4 regions of the Oceanobacillus phoenicis genome follow, and region 1 is predicted to be linked to each of the others. Evidence: riboswitches for the same ligand, from Rfam matches in the RefSeq annotation. Region 1 holds a riboswitch; each other region holds the start of a gene.
What was found. A riboswitch is a leader RNA that binds a small molecule or an ion and turns the genes downstream of it on or off. The one in region 1 is predicted to bind S-adenosylmethionine.
Positions count from the first base shown of each region.

Region 1 (3,120 bases):
TATTTGGATCAATTGCGGTTACATTAAAACCCGTTTCAGCAAAATGTATGGTAAGCCTTCCTGTTCCACAACCTAGATCGGCTAAGTTTTTCCCACTTAACTCTTTTAATAGTGATAGAAAAAATGTATCGTCCTTACCAAACGTATTTAGTTGGTCATATACTAGCGGAATCATACGCCACCTCGCTTTAGTGTCTTTTTAGTCTTTTACCGAAAATCGCAAATGCTTTTCCTTCTTCATTTGGATAAAATTGCTGTTTTATCCATTCCCAATGCTGATTCTTATAAAATTGTATAGCAGTCATATTATCTTGTTGTGTCGTCAAAATAGCTGTATTTGTTGTAGCATCTTTTAACAGTCTGTCTAATAAATCTCTTCCATATCCTGACTTTCGATAAGGTGAGTCCACAATTATTTCTCCAACTTCATAGCAGTTGGAGAGCCAATCTTGATATTCCTGTTGATTCAGGTGATTAGCAATTAGATTATGGTAATATTGACCTTTTAATGATAAATAACCATAAGCAAAACCAATCAATTTAGCTTCTTCCGATTAATCATACGTCCTTGAAAACCATCATAGGCCATATGTTTCTTTATCCGATGAGTTATCTCTAAAGAATCATTACTCCAGACTTTACTATATAACGTGGAAATTAAGTTAACATCCTCTTCACTATGTATTGATTTAAAGTTTATTTGCATACCAGTCATCTCCAACATACTTCATTTTATCATTTAATTCAGAAAAATACATAATTCTTATTCATTTAATAGTATATTCTGGAAATCAAGTTACTGTTGATTTATCAGTAAAAGAAGAAATTCCTATTGAAGTAACAGATAAAGTTGAAGTTGGATTTACTGGAAATGTCAGAGAAAATAGTCCGCCAGTTGGATAGATACTCTATGTAAAACTAATTGATAATTAAGTAATTTTGCTATGAGTTATACATTTGATGTAAAAATGAAATAAAAAAACCTCGCAAATGCGAGGATAAAGTTTGTATCAAAATATAAAGTTAAAAATTCTCCCAATGAATGGCACCTTTACCAGCATGCGGGTGATCATTATATTGAAGCTTAAAATATTCATATTCTAACTCCGCGGTTGTAAGCTCATAAAGATGTCTGTTCCCTTTTTTAAAGTGATTAGATGCAATTAATTTCTCAATTAATTCATTTTTTCTTCTTTCTGATTCATCTTCGTTCCAGAAAACCATATTCAAATCCTCCTCTTCTATAAGTATGATCATGGCAAAGATAAGAAGAGAGAATTTGTATCGTACGATAACCTCAACTTATCTTTCAAGCTAATGCTTGCAGGATTTAGCACAGACAAATGCACTCTGTTGCTGAGGTTTCAACGGGCCAGTCCCTCCACCTCTCTTGATAAGTATTTTTATACAATTTATTATAAACACATTAATCCGATTTGTCTACTATGATTAAACTCCTAATCAGTTCATCTTATTTATTAATTTGCTTAAATTCAACCATTTCTAAAGGAACTGGTATCTATACCCTATCCAATTTACGGCTTCCGTAAGATTTTCCGCTACAAAATCAATTTCGATTCCTTTTAGCTTTTCAAAATGGTCATGAAGTGTAGATGTTCCTGCCCCTGTTTTTACTAATATCTTTACTGAATTTGTCTTGGAAGCTGCCACCATATCACTCCATCTATCACCAATTATAATACAATTATTTAAGTTTAATTGATATTTATTAGAAGCATCTTTCAACATACCTCCATTAGGTTTTCGACATTTACAGCCTTCTTTATGATGATGCGGACATATGAATACATCATCAAAACCAAAACCTATTAATTCTTTATAGAAATCTTCTTTCCTCGCCTCTCCAAAAGAAATACCTGGCTGATTCGTAAATGAAAACACTTGAACAGATTTTTTTAGATAATCTATATTCTCTTTCGATTTCTCAAACATCTTAAAATCACCAGGATAATGTACCTTATCATCTCCACCAATGGTCCCTTCCCTATCTAAAAACACTGCTTCAAGCTTTTTGTTCATCATAACTCTCTCACCCCAAAAATGGAAGAAACATTTAAAGTAACCGTTAAACCCACTAGTATTGCAGATATCAAAACCGTGCTACCCGAAACATCCATTAATGCTGACCAATCTTGAATTCTCACGAGGTGATTTTGATAAAATAACTGAAAACATATTGCAATAGAACATGCACTTAGACTTACTAACATTAGAATATTTTTTTTCAATTTATGTTTATGTGTGGATAATAGATTGATAACGGGAAGAATTAATGCTATTATCCCTAATAATACACTTGCTATATTTAATATTGCCATTGCTAGTATTCCCGCTTTTATTAAATAGACGTAAACTTATTTATAACAGACGCAAAATTTTAATAAATACTTAATTCAGATTATTGTAAACCTTTCTATCTATTTAAGGAGAGCCGAAAATGAAATTCACTTTAGAAATCATTCGTATACTCATAATTCTTGGACTATTGGGATTTATTTTCAGTATAGCTATTATGTTTATCTATTCATCCATCGGAATTCAATTAGATAATCATTATGGAGGATTAATTGCTGGTATTGGTATCATTATTTCTATTTTTATATTATATCGGAACAAATTACAATTCTCTGGATTTTATAAAAGTGATAAAAATGTGAAGTTATCAAAAACAGTTAGTATTTTTTTAATATCAATTTCTATCATCATGTTAGTCATTGCCCCCTACTTACCATAAGTTGTAATATGTGTTTGGTTACCTTTTAGCTTAAATCCTCTAAAACTCAGAATAAATAATCATTAATTATTTTCTTTCTCCCTATGATCAATTTATGTATAATTAACTTTTGATATATTAGCTAACGAAGATTAATCATAAGGGAGAAACACCATGCAACATATTTCAAACTCAACAAAACAGCGTTATTATACATTTCTATTAATTTTAGCAATCCTATTTATAGCTTCTACACTACGTTCCCCCATCACTTCCGTTGGTCCATTAATTCCGATATTTCGAAATGAATTAGAAGTGACAAATGCCATGATCGGTTTAATTAACACCTTACCTTTAATAGCATTTGGAATTTTTTCTTCATTTGT
Region 1 is NZ_JBDFME010000001.1:3,230,124-3,233,243, forward strand. It holds gene ABC346_RS16210 (class I SAM-dependent methyltransferase) at 1-175, opposite strand, end outside; gene ABC346_RS16215 (GNAT family N-acetyltransferase) at 189-539, opposite strand; gene ABC346_RS16220 (hypothetical protein) at 536-706, opposite strand; gene ABC346_RS16225 (Fur-regulated basic protein FbpA) at 1,024-1,224, opposite strand; SAM riboswitch class I at 1,300-1,400, opposite strand; gene ABC346_RS16230 (HAD-IIIA family hydrolase) at 1,504-2,043, opposite strand; gene ABC346_RS16235 (hypothetical protein) at 2,040-2,339, opposite strand; gene ABC346_RS16240 (hypothetical protein) at 2,459-2,755, shown strand; gene ABC346_RS16245 (CynX/NimT family MFS transporter) at 2,909-3,120, shown strand, end outside.

Region 2 (3,120 bases), 2.3 Mb from region 1:
TGGTCCTGCCGTAACCCCGATAACTAATTTTTCATCATCATACAATCCTTCACTTGCCCCGCTAGAATCTTCACTGCCACACGCAACCAAAAATGCTATTGCTAAACATACGATCGCTGTTAATAATCCTTTTTTCATGATGTTTTCTCTCCTCTTTTTTCCGTGTAATAGGCTTGATTATATTTCTCTACTTGCTGTAACGCATCTGCTAATGATTCCGCTGTAACTTCTTTATTCATAAAATGAATCGACTCTTGCGGCAGAATTACTTTCTGAATGATTTTCTCCATGAGCTCCTCATTGGTTATATCAATTCCGATACCCTGTAAACTAGACGGCAATTTCCATTGATCGTAAAAATCAAGTAAACGCAAAAGCTCATCCACTTTGTTTTCGAATGCTAGCTGGCCAAGGATTCCGTATGCCACAAGCTCTCCGTGCAAGAAGTCTTTTGCCTCGCTTGCTTCCGTTAATCCATTATGCAGTGAATGCGCTCCTGCAATTCTCCCTGCTTTATCACCAAATCCGCCTACCATTCCGCCCGTGATGATAATTGCTTCTATAACGCGGATGAATGCAGGTGTTACTTGTTTATCGCTGACAGCATCCAGTGCAGCTTTTCCGTCCTTCAGTAATACATCTCGACAAATACCTGCGGAGAATTGCGAAACTTTCACCGGCACAGGCGCTTCTTCATTCGGATAAAAACTCTCGATCAAAGCATCCGCTTCATAAAACTTTGCCAGCGTGTCGCCTATCCCCGCTCTTAAGTATTCGATAGGAGCCTGGGCAATAATCGCCGGTTCTACTAAAACAAGCGTCGTTGCTAACGGTAAATCCGTGTAATGTGTAAATGCTCCTTCATTGTCATAAAAGACACTGAGTGGCGTCCATGCAGCACAAGTAGCAGCAATTGTCGGGATTAAAATTGATTTAACATCTGCTTTCACAGCTGCAGCCTTCGTAATATCCAGCGCAGTCCCGCCACCAATACCAATCACCGCTTCAATAGAATCTTGATGAAGCTGTTCTGCTATTTCCTCTGCTTTTTCAACCGTGGTATGACCGTCAATAAAGATGATATGCGCTTCTACTTGATTCACTATCGATAAAGGTAAATACGGCTTTGCCGCCTGCCATGATTTCTTCCCTGCGATAACTTGTATATGCTCAACGGACAGTTCTTCAAGGAGTACAGGAATTTCCTCTAAGACATCAGAACCAATCCGATAATGACCAGGAGCTCCTTTTACAATCGATGTAGACATAAACCCTTCCTCTTTTCTCATGTTGTGAATTTTTTGGGAAACTAAAAATGCCTCCCGATTTGAATTCGAGAGGCATAACATAACAATATATAAGTCATTCATCACCTCTCTTATTTCTCAAAATACCATCCGTATTTTGCAGGATTTAGCACCTTTTCAACATTGGAAATAAAATGAACGGTTGCCGGGCGTCACAGGGCCAGTCCCTCAGCCACTCTCAATAAGAGATATTAGCGTATTTAATTTTAATTATCATACTATTACGGTTTTTATTAATTGTCAATAAGGGATTTGGGTTTTTTGAGTAAACGGGCAGCAAAAAACTACTATTCTTATACTGAGTATATTTTCTTAAAATTCAGTAAATATATTGACATAGGAAATTATAACTTTTAAGATAGACTCATATATAAATGAGAGCGCTTTATTATAGCGGGAATCGGATTCAGCCATTGGGGGACGTGTTCTACAAAAACTAGTGAAGTCACAGATAATCCTATTACATTTTAACAAATAGGATCATCGCTTCTAAACCTCGGGAGGTGTATTCTCCGCAACAATTCTAAGAAATAAACCAGGAGAAGCAGGAAAGCCATTCAAATCTAATTTTTCGATCCTTTACGCCTTTTTGAACTTGTACGACTAATACAAAAAAGAAGGGAATAAAGAAAATGAAAAAACAACTGTTATGGTATTCACCTATTATCGCTATGTTACTGTTTAGTTTTACAATAGAACCGTTCTCCTCACACATAAACGCGGAAAGTAAAAACACGGAAGTAGAATACGAATTTTACCCAACGCCCCAGAGTGTCGAATACATGGAAGGTGAGCTAACCCTCAACAAGGATATTCAAGTTGTTTATGATGACACGATTGATGATGCCACAAAGAAAAAAGTAACCGAAATATTCGCCACCAATAACCTGCCCATACCGGAAATCACAGATGAACCTTCCGAAGATACCATTACTCTTTTTGTCGGAACCGTAGAATCTGGTGGGCCAGCAGCAAAGAATGCGGAGGATACACTTAATTCGAATAATATGGACTTTGAGCAAATCGATGCTTATCAATTGAGAATTGACCATAATACGATCACAGTGATTGGAAAAGATACCGATGCTGCATTTTATGGGATTGCCTCGCTCGAAAAAATTCTCAACCAGCGTTCTGATAATCAAATTAAACACTTAGAAATTAACGATTATGCGAATACGAAAGTGAGAGGATTTATCGAAGGTTATTACGGCATACCCTGGAGTAATGATGATCGTAAATCTTTGATGGAATTCGGTGGACAATTCAAGGCGAATTCCTATGTCTTCGCTCCGAAAGACGATCCATATCATAGGGAACAATGGGAAGAACCCTATCCTGAAGATATGTTAGAAGAGATTGGCGAATTGGCAGAAGTTGGGCGTGAGAGTAAAACGCAATTTGTTTGGACCATCTCCCCGCTTGGCGAAGTTGCTGAAATTGCCCGTGAAGAAGGCGAAGAAGCTGCCATGGCATTACTCGATGAAAACACAGAAAAAATGCTTACGAAATTCGATCAATTATACGACGTAGGTGTGCGACAGTTTGGCGTTTTAGGTGACGATGTTGGTTCGCTGCCATTAGATTATGTCGCTGAACTGATGAATTCTGTTTCAGAATGGGCTGAGCAAAAAGGTGATGTGAGGGATACACTGTATACGCCTGCAGCCTATAATTCTGCTTGGGCTTGGGATGGCGGAGAAGAATTAAATAGACTCGAAGAAGCCTTTGACGAGAACATCCACATTCTTTGGACGGGGGAAAATACCGTCGCTCCGGTCGAGCAATATACCATCGACCGCTTTAAACATCG
Region 2 is NZ_JBDFME010000001.1:891,281-894,400, reverse strand. It holds gene ABC346_RS04865 (MetQ/NlpA family ABC transporter substrate-binding protein) at 1-138, opposite strand, end outside; gene ABC346_RS04860 (iron-containing alcohol dehydrogenase family protein) at 135-1,349, opposite strand; SAM riboswitch class I at 1,376-1,495, opposite strand; gene ABC346_RS04855 (glycoside hydrolase family 84 protein) at 1,940-3,120, shown strand, end outside.
Region 2: linked by a shared signal. The riboswitch ahead of ABC346_RS04860 (iron-containing alcohol dehydrogenase family protein) and the one ahead of ABC346_RS16225 (Fur-regulated basic protein FbpA) in region 1 are both predicted to bind S-adenosylmethionine.

Region 3 (3,120 bases), 2.0 Mb from region 1:
GATCCAATAAATACAAGTTCGGCATGTTTACTTGCAAAATCTCTCCCTCTTGTAGAAGCTCCAGCTTGATACAGCACGGGTGTTCGTTGTGGAGAAGGCTCACATAAATGTGCACCTGGCACTTTATAATATTTTCCTTCATGTTGAATATCATGTACTTTTGAAGGATCTGTGTATATTCCTCTTTCCTTATCGACTAAAACAGCGTCATCCTCCCAACTTTGTTCCCATAATTTGTAACAAACATCTAGATATTCTTCTGCAATGTCATAACGTTCATCATGTTTAATTTGATCCTCTAATCCCATGTTTACTGCTGCACTCTTCAAGTAAGAGGTAACAATATTCCAGCCTATACGTCCTTTTGTTAAATGGTCAAGTGTGCTTATTTTTCTGGCAAAGGTGTAGGGATGTTCATGGGTCACAGAAGCGGTAATACCGAATCCAAGATGCTTTGTAACAGCTGCCATATATGGAACAATTAAGAAAGGATCATTGACAGGCGATTGTGCGCCGGTACGTACCGCATCGTCTCGAGATCCATTGTAAACATCATAAGTTCCTAGAACATCAGCGATAAAAATGGCATCAAATCTTCCCTTTTCTAATACTTTTGCTAGTTCGATCCAATATTCACTGTCTTTGTACATATGGGATTGGTCTTCTGGGTGTTGCCACAAGCCAGGAGACTGATGACCGGGAGTATTCATATCAAAAGCATTTAAAAAGATTCGTTTACTCATGTAAAACCTCCTTAATAAGTTGTTAAAGTTTGTGTTGATGTTCCTTCAACCATCTGAGCAAAATAGTCCACCTGTTTTTTTGTTCGTTGTAAAATATCATCATCAACAATAGGGATGTCGCGTTTTTTATCTATCTGATCATCTAAAAAGTATAACCCTTTTAGGTTATGTGCTTTTAAGGTTGCGAGTACAGGTTTTAACGTGTATTCAACCGCTAATAAGTGTGCAGGGCTGCCTCCAGTCATAATAGGTAAGACTGGGGTGTGTTTAAGTGCATCTTGTGGCAATATATCAATTAAAGCTTTCAATACACCTGAATATGCACCTTTATAAACAGGAGAGCCAACGATGACACCGTCTGCAGCTTGAATTTGTTGAGTTATATTCCTAATTGCTGCACTTTGGAAATTTCCTGTAAATAAATCTTCATAGGGTACATCCTTTACAGAAATATGGGATACAGAAAATTTCTGTTGACTTAATTGATCACCTAAATAATGTAATACCTTTTCTGACCTGGATAGTTCGGAGGGGCTGCCAGACAATGTCACAATGTTGTTCATTTTACCAATCTCCTTTGAAAATAAATTAGAATAAGAAAATCCGCGACGCTCTTATTAAATAAGAGCGTCGCGGATTTTTTCCGAATTTGAGCTCTTATCTTTCAAGAAAAACATCTTGCTGGAGGTAGCACCTTTCTAATGAAATTAGAGGTTGCTGAAGCTTCAACGGGCCAGATCCCTCGGCTTCTCTCGATAAGAAGTATTAATTTTTAATATATTCTAATATATTAATTCCGATAAGTCAACTATGTTTTAAAAGAAAATTTAATTGACAATTCTATCAGCTTGTATTATTATCGTGGCAATAAACTAAATTATAAAATATCTTATCCAGAGAGGTGGAGGGACATGGCCCGCAGAAGCCTCGGCAACAGGTTCTAACTTGAATACTGTGCCAAATCCATCAAGCATATTTGTGCTTGGTAGATAAGAGAAGTCGGTGACAGAGCTCTTTTCTTATCTTAGGGAAGAGTTTTTTAATACTTTTACAACTATAGACAATGGGGGATGAAAATGAAGTATGGATTTTGGTTACCGATTTTTGGTGGTTGGTTGCGTAATGTAGAAGATGAGCAGATGCCTCCTACGTTTGAGTATGCGAAAGAGGTGATTCAGCATGCTGAAGAATGGGGATATGATACGACATTAATTGCTGAGTTATATTTAAATGATATTAAAGGGATAGAAGCAAATTCCTTGGAAGCTTGGACAACAGCAGCCGGGTTAGCTGCAGTAACAAATAAAATTGAAATTATGACAGCGGTTAGGCCGATATATCACAATCCAGCAGTAATTGCGAAAATGGCTGCTAATATTGACCAATTAAGTGGAGGAAGGTTCACATTAAATGTTGTTTCCGGATGGTGGTCAGAAGAAGCAAAACAATATGGTGGAGACTTCACAGAACATGATGAGCGATACGATAGAACAATTGAATTTCTAGAGGTTTTAAAAGGGCTTTGGAAGGAAGAGACGTTCTCTTACCACGGGAAGTTTTATCAAATAGAGAATACGAAATTAGCACCAAAACCAATCCAACAACCGAATCCAATTCTATATGCTGGTGGAGAAAGTGAAAAAGGGAAACAGGTAATTTCTACTCTATGCGATGCGTATGTAATGCACGGAGGAACAGTAGATGAAATTCAAGATAAAATAGCTAATATGAAAAATCGGAGAAATATTCTCGACAAAGAAGCACTGCAATCATTTAGTATGGCTGCCTACGTGATATGTAGAGATTCGGAGGAAGAAGCCTTACAAGAGTTGGAAAGAATTACATCAATAAAAGATGAAAAGGGATATGTGGGAATGAAAGATTTCACTTCAAAATCCCAACTAGAACAACAAGTACAAATAAAAGATTATTCTGTTTCGAACAGAGGATTACGTCCGAATCTTGTAGGTACACCTGAACAAATTGCAAAAAGAATAATAGAATATGAGAAAGTTGGCTTGGATCAGCTACTACTACAATGCTCTCCTCAATTGGAAGAGTTAGAACGATTTGCTAAGCAAGTGATGCCGAAAGTAGAAGAATTAAGAAAGAAGACATCTACGTTACACTAAAGGAGACATGATGATGAGTAAAATTTATGTTTTGCATGAAAATATGGAATGGACGGAACACCTTATAAAACGATTTAATGAATTGGAACTTCCTTATGAAGATTGGTTACTTCAAGAAGGCCATATAGATCTACTTAATGAACCGCCAGAGGGAATATTTTATAATCGCATGAGCGCATCCTCTCATACAAGAGGAAATCGTTTTGCTCCAGAGTTTACAAATGCTGTATTAGCATGGCTAGAGT
Region 3 is NZ_JBDFME010000001.1:1,212,030-1,215,149, forward strand. It holds gene ABC346_RS06430 (LLM class flavin-dependent oxidoreductase) at 1-743, opposite strand, end outside; gene ssuE (NADPH-dependent FMN reductase) at 755-1,306, opposite strand; SAM riboswitch class I at 1,398-1,505, opposite strand; SAM riboswitch class I at 1,630-1,739, shown strand; gene ABC346_RS06440 (LLM class flavin-dependent oxidoreductase) at 1,820-2,875, shown strand; gene ABC346_RS06445 (ATP-grasp domain-containing protein) at 2,889-3,120, shown strand, end outside.
Region 3: linked by a shared signal. The riboswitch ahead of ssuE (NADPH-dependent FMN reductase) and the one ahead of ABC346_RS16225 (Fur-regulated basic protein FbpA) in region 1 are both predicted to bind S-adenosylmethionine.

Region 4 (3,120 bases), 1.1 Mb from region 1:
AGACTAATTTTTAGGCTGACATTTACACGTTATTTGTGTATAGTCAGCCTTTGTTTTATCATATAATGATAATAAAACGAAATCTTTATTCATAAGGTTGTAATTACTACTTATTTTTGAATGAATTCTTCAGGGGAATAATGCCTAGGAATTCACCTTCCATTTACTTTACGTTTTTAAGAAGATGTAATCGAATTATTTAAATTTCTTTCCTGATAAATAAGCATGTTTCTTGCTTGCATAAGGAGTGCTATGCGATGATGACAAATGAATCTAATAAAGTAATTATTGTAGAAGGTTTGTCGGATAAGCGACAAATTGAAAAAATCATTGATGACAATGTTAAAATCGTTTGTACAAATGGAACTTTAGGTGTTGAAAAACTTGACGAACTATTAGAAACATATGATTTAGATGAAAAGGATGTTTATATATTAGTGGATGAGGACCCTTCAGGGATGAAACTAAGAAAACAATTGGCAAGGGAATTACCTCATGCAGAGCATATTTATGTTAGCAGTGAGTATCGTGAAGTTGCGGCTACACCAATGAAAATTTTAGCTAATGCTTTAATTGGTGCGCGGTTTTCTGTACATCCATCTTTTTTGTTATAAAGGAATGTAAGGTGATTAATTTATGAAGGAATGGAACCAACATATTGAACGAGGTGTGGTTTATATTTACACACCATTCTGTGGAACTTGTTCTGTTGCTAGGGCGATGTTAGAGAATATTGAACGGCTTCATCAACAAGACATTTTTCACGAAATGAATGCTTCTATTCATCCTGAGTATATGCAGGATAGCCAAATCGAAAGTGTACCATGCTTATTATTTGTGGAAAATGGAGAAGTTGTCGAAAAAATATATACGTTTTATTCAACTGCAAATATATATGATTATTTGATAAAATACCAACCAGAATTATTTTCAAATGCGACGTAATATATTGATTGACAGTCCTATAAGCGCATGCTAAGATAGGTACACTGAATTAATTAAAAATAACCATTAACAATATGATATCTCTTATCTAGAGCGGTGGAGGGACTGGCCCTGTGAAACCGCGGCAACCTTCATAATTAATGAAAGGTGCCAATTCCTGCAGAAAATGAAAGATGAGAGAACGTCAGACGATATACGATAAATACGTACGTCTTTCTGTTCTCTTAACAGAAAGGCGTTTTTATTTTGACGAAATGTGGGGAAACTAAACGAAATGGTTGTTGGAGAGTAAGAGGAGGAATAAACATTGATATCTATAGAAGGGTTAAGCAAAGTATTTTCACTAAATCAAAAAGACATCAAAGCTGTAGACTCATTGACCCTCAATATTGAAGATGGCGATATTTATGGCGTAATCGGTTATAGTGGAGCTGGTAAAAGTACGTTTGTACGTTTAATTAACCGACTAGAGGAACCTACATCTGGAAAAGTGACCATTGGGGATCAAGTAATCACGGAATTAAATAAAACAGACCTTCGTGTTGCACGACAAGATATAGGAATGATTTTTCAACATTTTAATTTATTGTGGTCACGCACAGTAGAAGATAATATTGGATTTCCTTTAGAAATTGCAGGTGTTGATAAGCAAGAAAGAAAACGTAGGGTAAACGAATTAATTGGTTTAGTTGGACTTGAAGGAAGAGAGAAATCTTATCCTTCACAATTAAGTGGCGGACAAAAACAGCGTGTTGGTATTGCAAGAGCGTTAGCGAATTCTCCGAAAGTATTATTATGTGATGAAGCCACTTCTGCTCTTGATCCGGAAACGACTAATCAGATTTTATCATTATTACAAGATATTAATGAAAAATTAAACTTAACGATAATTTTAATTACGCATGAAATGCATGTTATTCGTAAAATTTGTAATCGTGTAGCTGTTATGGAGGAAGGAAAAGTTGTAGAAGAAGGACAAGTCCTTGATGTATTTACAAATCCGAAGCAATCAGTGACGAGAAAGTTTGTTGAACAAGTTATGAGTTCTAATGAGGATAGTGATATGTCAACAATCGTTGAAAATTATCCTGATGGAGTTTTATATCGAATTCACTTCTTAGGAGAGACTACAAATCAAACCTTAATTAGTCAGATAGCTAAACAATTTTCTGTAGATTTAAATATTATCCAAGGAAATATTACACAGACACAAGCAGGCAGCTATGGAGCACTGGTAGTTCAAGTAACAGGAAATGACAGTGAAATTGAGCGAACTAGAAGTTTTATTGAAAGTCAAGAGTCTGTTGAATTGGAGGTAATTCAACATGCTAAATAGTTTATTTGAAGGAATAAAAATAGAAGATTTAATTGAAGCAACCTACGAGACCTTTTACATGACACTTATTTCAATGGTAGGAACCGCTATTTTTGGGATTTTACTTGGGTTACTATTATTCCTTACTTCAAAAGGAAATATATGGGAAAATCGAGTAGTGAATAATATTGTTGCCGCCTTTGTAAACATCTTCAGAGCTATACCATTTATTATATTAATTCTATTACTATTTCCGTTTACCGATTTTCTGATGGGGACGATTCGTGGTCCTAATGCTGCTTTACCAGCGCTAATTATTGGATCTGCTCCATTCTATGCACGATTAGTAGAAATTGCCCTTAATGAAGTAGATAAAGGTGTAGTGGAAGCTGCAAAAGCAATGGGAGCGAAGACAAGAACAATAATTTTCAAAGTGTTATTACCTGAATCAAAACCGGCACTTGTGTCTGGAATAACGGTTACAACAATTGCTTTGATAGGATATACAGCGATGGCTGGAGCAATTGGAGCAGGTGGCCTTGGAAACTATGCTTATTATTTTGGGTTCCAACGTCGTGACTTTGATGTTGTATTATGGTGTACGATTATTATCGTTCTTATCGTATTTATTTTCCAATTTATCGGGGATGCTATTACTAGAAAACTTGATAAACGTTAAAGTAGAATTCTCAAATAACTTCACTACTTGATGAAATTAATAAAATGTTAAAAGGAGAGAATACAGAGATGAAGAGATTATTATTATTGTTAACTATTGCAATTGTGGGGTTATTAGCAGCTTGTGGAACAAGTGATGAAGGTTCATCAGGTGATGAATCGTCTGATGAAACAACAGAAAT
Region 4 is NZ_JBDFME010000001.1:2,086,077-2,089,196, forward strand. It holds gene gcvH (glycine cleavage system protein GcvH) at 1-7, shown strand, start outside; gene ABC346_RS10330 (toprim domain-containing protein) at 258-614, shown strand; gene ABC346_RS10335 (thioredoxin family protein) at 637-945, shown strand; SAM riboswitch class I at 1,027-1,125, shown strand; gene ABC346_RS10340 (methionine ABC transporter ATP-binding protein) at 1,253-2,281, shown strand; gene ABC346_RS10345 (methionine ABC transporter permease) at 2,271-2,939, shown strand; gene ABC346_RS10350 (MetQ/NlpA family ABC transporter substrate-binding protein) at 3,008-3,120, shown strand, end outside.
Region 4: linked by a shared signal. The riboswitch ahead of ABC346_RS10340 (methionine ABC transporter ATP-binding protein) and the one ahead of ABC346_RS16225 (Fur-regulated basic protein FbpA) in region 1 are both predicted to bind S-adenosylmethionine.